Regions from separate parts of the Pelotomaculum isophthalicicum JI genome, predicted to be linked through region 1. Evidence: a T-box and tRNA genes for the amino acid it is inferred to sense, from the RefSeq annotation. Region 1 holds a T-box; the other holds one or more tRNA genes.
The links. The T-box of region 1 lies ahead of thrS (threonine--tRNA ligase). A T-box ahead of a tRNA ligase gene usually reads a tRNA of that ligase, here a tRNA-Thr.

Region 1 (3,421 bases):
AATTCAATGGGGAGCTATTTTTGGTATGGGCCGCGATGACGACGAGGGTGGCGGCAGCTTTATTGGAGCGATCTTATTGGCTGTTATAGCGCCGATAGCGGCGCTGATTATTCAAATGGCGATTTCCCGCTCGAGGGAGTACCTGGCTGATCAAACCGGCGCCCGTATAGCAGGCAAATCCGGAGGCCTGGCAAACGCCTTGCTCAAGCTGGAGAGTGCGGCTCATAGAATTCCGATGCAGGTAAATCCCGCGACATCGCACCTTTTTATTATTAATCCGTTTTCGGGTGCATCAATAAACCGTTTATTCAGCACTCACCCGCCTATCAGCGAAAGGGTAAAGCGGCTGGAAGATTTGCGTATTTAATATAAAATTTATTAATCACGCATACACTATTGCAAGAGGTGGTGATAGCCGGTGGCCCAGATTATTTCTATAGGTTCCACGCAGCATATTGATTTGTTAAAGGATAAACTGGGCAGGGGATTAATGATATTTGAAAGAAATGGGTTTAAGATTAATCTGGAAGAAAGGTCAGATGGCAAGTTTACCTTTTTTTCTTGTTGTTTAGACGGTTTCCCGGAATACTGTCAGTTGGAAGATGATCCTCAAATTATCATAAAGAAATATGTGGCGGATTTAATATCTGATATTATTCTGTCTCATTGGGAAGTTTTTTTGTTAAAAAATATTATCTGTGAAAATTATTATTATTATGGGGATGAAGAAAAGAAAATAATATATAATTATGCGTTGCAACACATTAACAGGAAATCAAATGAGCCGCGTAAATCGGTTTACTGGTTTAACAGAAAGAGAAGGATTCTTAATAAGATATTGGATTATTTAAAACTTAACAACAGTATTATCATTGATGGTTTTATCCGGTTCAGACTTAAAGAATATATTAATGAATTAAAAGATGCGACGGATAAAGCTGTAGATGACTTTCTTCTGGAAAGGGAATATAGAGAGTTTATTGAATTACTAAAATATTTTGTGGAGATTCAAGAGCCTCGCGCTTATATGGTTCATGTCCTGATAAATAACGTTGGAGCTTTTAAGCTGTATGACGATAAGACGCAACCTGTCAGGAGCGATTATCTGGGTGGTTTTTTGGTTGACATGATGGATAGCGAAATAAATTATGAAGATATGTTGGTAAGTGCTCTTGTTACAATTGCCCCCCAGAAAATTATTTTTCATCATAAAAAGAATGACAGGTATTCGGCAACGATAGAAACCATAAAAAAAGTATTTGACGGCAGAGTCAGTGAATGCCCGGGTTGTGAACTATGTACTCCATTGAATAATTAAATGTTAGAAATTTCTACTTCATTAGATTTATTGACAAATATCCAGCTAATCAATATAATACTGCTGTAATAATATCAATATTAGAAACAGGTGTTGAAAAGGAAGAGTAGACCTGTCTTGGCCATCAGAGAGAAAGTGTCATCGGCTGCAAGCACTTTTGGGTACTATGGGTTGAAAACCACCTTGGAACCGCCGGCTGAAATCACCAGTAAGCCGCGCCGGAGGCAGCCGTTAACTGTCGTAAAAGAAAGTATATACCCTTAATCAGGGTGGAAACGGGAATATCCCGTCCCTGACAGTTGTCAGAGGCGGGTTTTTCATTTTGCAATAATATGTTTTAGGGGGAAGTGTTAATAATGAGTGCTGTCGATAATATTAAAATTGTTTTACCTGATGGAGCAGAGAGAGAATACCCGGCGGGAACAACTCTTTTTGAAATAGCGAAGAGCACTAGCCCCCGCTTGGCCAAAGAGGCTCTTATCGCCAGAGTGAACGGCGAGTTGATGGATTTGGCGAATCCCATGATGGCTGATGCTTCCGTGGAGTTTCTTTCCTTTGAAGATGAGGCGGGGAAACGGGCTTACCGCCACAGTACCGCGCATGTTATGGCGCAAGCGGTGCAAAAGTTGTTTCCCGGCACAAAGTTCGCAATCGGGCCGGCTATCGCCGATGGCTATTATTATGACTTTGATACCAGTGAAACGTTTACACCGGATGATTTGGGTAAAATAGAGAAAGAGATGGAAGCCATAATCAAGGCCGATTATCCGTTTGAGCGTTTTGAACTCCCCCGGACGCAAGCCCTGGATTTCTTTAAAGAAAACGGGCAGAACTACAAAGTTGAATTGATCGAGGACCTGCCGGCTGACACTGTACTCTCATTCTATAAACAGGGTGATTTTACCGATTTATGCGCGGGACCTCATGTTCCTTCCACCGGGAGACTTAAATCTGTAAAATTAATGAACGTGGCAGGCGCGTATTGGCGGGGCAATGAGAGAAACAAAATGCTTCAGCGTATTTACGGCACATCGTTTCCGAAAAAATCCATGCTTGATGAATATCTTTTCCGGATTGAAGAGGCCAAACGGCGCGATCACCGCAAGCTCGGAGCCGAACTGGATTTGTTCAGCATCATGGATGAGGGGCCTGGTTTTCCTTTTTTCCATCCTAAGGGAATGATTCTGCGTAACGAACTGGAGAAATATTGGCGGGAAGAACATCAAAAGAGGGGCTACCAGGAAATACGCACACCGATTATTCTAAACAGGTCTTTGTGGGAGAATTCAGGACACTGGGATCACTACCGCGAGAATATGTATTTCACGAAGATAGATGAAGGTGATTACGCGGTTAAGCCGATGAACTGTCCGGGCAGTATCCTGATCTACAAGAACAAGCTGCACAGTTACCGCGAACTGCCGATCAGGCTTGCCGAGCTGGGCCTGGTGCACCGTCACGAGCTTTCCGGCGTGCTGCATGGTTTGATGCGGGTGCGGTGCTTTACTCAAGACGATGCCCATATTTTTATGCTCCCGGAGCAGATTAAAGAGGAAATTATCGGGGTTATCGACTTGGTAAACGATTTTTATAAAGTATTTGGTTTTAACTACTTTGTGGAACTGTCCACAAAACCTGAAAAAGCGATGGGATCGGATGAAATCTGGGATATGGCCACCGATGTGCTGCGGGACGCTCTTGACGCCAGGGGATTGAAATATAAAGTCAATGAAGGGGACGGAGCGTTTTACGGCCCCAAGATCGATTTCCATCTGGAAGATTCGCTTGGCCGCACCTGGCAGTGCGGCACTATCCAGCTGGACTTTCAGATGCCGGAGAAATTTAACTTGAGCTACGTGGGTGAGGATGGTCAAAAACACCAGCCCGTGATGATCCATAGGGTGGTTTTCGGCAGTATTGAAAGATTTATCGGCATTCTGACAGAACACTTTGCCGGGGCTTTTCCAACCTGGCTGGCGCCGGTCCAGGTGCGTGTGATTCCTATCACCGACCGGCACGCTGAGTATGCCCGCAATGTCGTCAAGAGGTTGGAGGAAGCCGGCATCAGAGTTGAACTGGATACGCGTAATGAAAAAGTAAATT
Region 2 (3,421 bases), on a different contig from region 1:
TAGCCAACAGGAAAGTTTCTATAGCGTCTTCCAAACTACGGACCCCACTATAGTCTTTTAATTTATTATTCTGCCAGAATGTCATCAGGCGCGATTTTATTTCTTCCGACTGTTCTTTTTTTAAGCGCATTCCTTGGATCTCTTCGTTATAGGTAAAGCCACAAATAGGACAAACACTCATTTCATAATAAATCGGATTAATATACTTGTGGTGTTGACAGAAATCATAATCCATCTTCACGGATTGAACGTATTTTGACAAAGCTTTCGGTGTTTCGAATTTAGCGTTGCAAATTGGACAAACGGCTTTTTTATAATACAACATTTCTTTTTGCTCAATCTCTTTTTTGGCGTCTGCCTTATCATCTTCCTCATCAGCATGTTCGACATCGTTTAAATGCTGTTCCAATATATCCGCGAAACCGTTTTCCTCTTTTTCTTCCGGGGCATACGTATCTTTTTTAACGCTGAATTCTTTTGTTTCCTTGGTTAACTGCTCTTGTCGCTCGTCATTGAACTGTACGGGTATATTGGCGGCGGTAATCTGGTTTTGGTCGGTACCCTGGTTAGTTAACTTGCGGTTGGTTTCAATTAATATTTTATTTCGGATATTTGATTGTCGAAGTCTTTTGCTTAAAGTTTCAATTATTTTTACAGCTGCTCTCGGGTTATCATCTAGAAATTCTAGAAAGTCTTTTCGTTCCAGACTAAAAATAATTGATTTTTCTAATGTCCTGGCGCAGGCTGAGCGATATCCGCCGTCTAACAGACTCATTTCCCCAAAAAAATCTGACGGTTCAAGTGTTTGGATAGCCATTTCCTGTCCAGTGGTCGATTTTGCATATATTAAAACTTTTCCTGATATGATTAGGTATAAGCTTGAACCTTGCTCTCCTTCAGAAAATATATCTGTATTTTCTTCGAAACGCTCTAGGCGCATTTTTTTAACCAAGTCTTGTAAAGGATAGTTTATGTCTTTAAAAAAAGGTATCTTCTTTAAAATGCTTTCAAGAGCATCCATGTATGATTTCACCCACCTTTAAGATTTCAGTTAATATTCTATACTACCAAAATATCAATTGAAAGGAATTTTTACTTATTGCAAAGGTGGATTTTTTTCTCAGCTAAAATAACTGTGTTCCCGCATAATATCCATGAATTAAAAACAATAAAAAAAATTCCCTGTATTATGGAATAGGGAATGGTGGGGAGAAAGCCCCTCTAGATGGGTGATTATATTAAAGGAGGTATTAAAAATAATTATAATTATTTTTAATTATCCTACATGAGAAAAATTTCCCAATTTTTTAGGACTTTAGTCCTAAATTGCAGTAACCTTAATGTTTATTAGTTACAATAACACTTAGTTATGACTAACTTCTTTTTTCATCCAATCAGTGATGTTGACGGTATACTCTTTTTCGCTGAAGCGGGATAAAAACTTGTTAGATGAATCGTCGAAACCCATCATTAAATAAAGGGCGACTCCAGCGGCCAGCATTGGAGTGTTATATTTTATCAGAATAAATATGGTTATGAAAGGTAAAATGAAGTATAGAACTTTTGGGTAAAATGTTTTTATATAACGCATATACTACCCCTTCTTTGTAAAGGAATCCCGGGGTTACTGGTAACCCGGCTATCATGGTACTACACGATACTTTAGACCCGTGGCTTTGCGTCCATAGTTTTCACTATGTTTGCCTTTTTCAGTTTGCGTTGTTACTATATTATAACAGCTATTTAAAATAAGAAAATGTGAAAGGAGAACTATTATCACAGGACTATGGTCCTATTTTTTACGACATTCAGGTAGGAAAAACCGTATAAAATGTCAAAATCAATTGTTTGTACAATAGGGGCAACATTGAAGCATACTGTGTGAATATCTTCATAATTATCACATGACAATTCAATCAAGAAAGGATTTACCGTAACCTAGTATTGGAGGCAAGTTGACTTTAACTACTTGTTCGGATAAAATATTAAATGCGCTAGTTGTTAACTAAAAATTTATTTAATTAAGCTGATGTGGCTCAGGGGTAGAGCAGCGCACTCGTAATGCGCAGGTCGTGGGTTCAAATCCCACCATCAGCTCCAAGAAAATCAAGGCCTCCGGGGTTTTAGCTGGAGGCTGTTTTATTAATGACCCTAATGTCTCCTGGTACGCCTTACCTTTTTAACATCTTTCACCTCTCTTTGCCCGTCTTTAAGGCGGGCTTTTTCTACAGTCCAACCGAAAAACAAAAACCCAGCCCATTGATGGACCGGGTTTTTGCCAAGGAGGTCTATGGAACAAAAGGAGCAACTGTTAATATAACTTATGCTGCTAGATTAATTTGGGTGCATAACCATTGATTAACACATAAATCATTGCCTGCATATTATATAAAAAAGCAAAAGGGGTGATTCTTATGGCATTCGGCGTAGGTGCAGGTTGCGGCACAGGATGCGGCACAGGTTTTGGTAACATCGGGTTTATTGTTTTCCTGATTTTTATCCTGCTCATCTTTGGAGTGAGTTGCTGCGGAGGCTGTATTTAGTATGAAAGCCTTATAAGGAGGTATTTCCATGGCTGAAGTTAAGTCCCAAGTAGTTAAAGCGGAAGAAGCTTGTGGCACAGGTTGTTTTAGTAGCCCAGCGTTTATTATCTTCCTGATTTTCATCCTGCTCGTTTTCGGCGTGGGCATGTGCGGCTGCTGCATTTAAACTGTAAAAACACTAACATAAAGGCTACGTTTGTAACCATCGGTATTTACCGGTGGTTATGATTTTGGCAATGGTAAAATGAGATACATGCAAAATATGGCCAACCGGGTGAACTATCACCGGGCCATACGGCTCAAAAACGTAGAAATCATATAAATATAATGTCAAGATGGGGTAATCGAAAGAATATAACAACGTCTGAATAGCCGGAGTTGCCATAAAATAAGCCGGGAACCACGAATCCTGGCTTAACTGGAGAGGTTTACTGCAAACATAAGAAAGGCCGTAGCGTAAATACGCCACGGCATACCGGCAGAGGCAAAAGTATTTTCCTCTTCCTATTTGTTATCTTTTGCTTCCATTAATGAGCCAAGGCAATGTTTTAACTTCTCAACTTCCACTTCACCACAAATTATCACGACAATACTATCCTTAATTTCAATGCGGCAATTGCGGCAATCGCATTCCTCTTCTTTTTTCTCTACGAAGCCCATTTTGAATTCCCTCCTCTCGGGGATGGATTTCCTGACCGGTCTTAAAATATAATATGTCATATGGGTTATTATGGTTAACGTTACCGTGGAGAATATTACCATGTAAAATATTACCCACAAATTCAACCAACAATACCCAACGCAAAAATGTAAAATCTCCAAAAAAATCAAGGCCTCCGGGGATCGCCCCGGGAGGCCATTTTGTGTTTTTTAGCCAT

Region 2: it encodes a tRNA-Thr, which carries the amino acid that the T-box ahead of thrS (threonine--tRNA ligase) is inferred to sense. The anticodon was not compared.

The regions. Positions count from the first base shown of each region.
Region 1 is NZ_JAKOAV010000016.1:18,565-21,985, forward strand. Features, by position in the region: gene L7E55_RS09505 (zinc metalloprotease HtpX) at 1-367, shown strand, start outside; gene ytxC (putative sporulation protein YtxC) at 419-1,318, shown strand; T-box leader at 1,403-1,615, shown strand; gene thrS (threonine--tRNA ligase) at 1,675-3,421, shown strand, end outside.
Region 2 is NZ_JAKOAV010000001.1:163,333-166,753, forward strand. Features, by position in the region: gene L7E55_RS00740 (DUF2225 domain-containing protein) at 1-1,021, opposite strand, end outside; gene L7E55_RS00745 (hypothetical protein) at 1,364-1,591, opposite strand; cyclic di-GMP riboswitch class I at 1,627-1,715, opposite strand; tRNA gene L7E55_RS00750 (tRNA-Thr) at 2,026-2,100, shown strand; gene L7E55_RS00755 (hypothetical protein) at 2,415-2,543, shown strand; gene L7E55_RS00760 (hypothetical protein) at 2,572-2,709, shown strand; gene L7E55_RS00765 (hypothetical protein) at 3,048-3,203, opposite strand.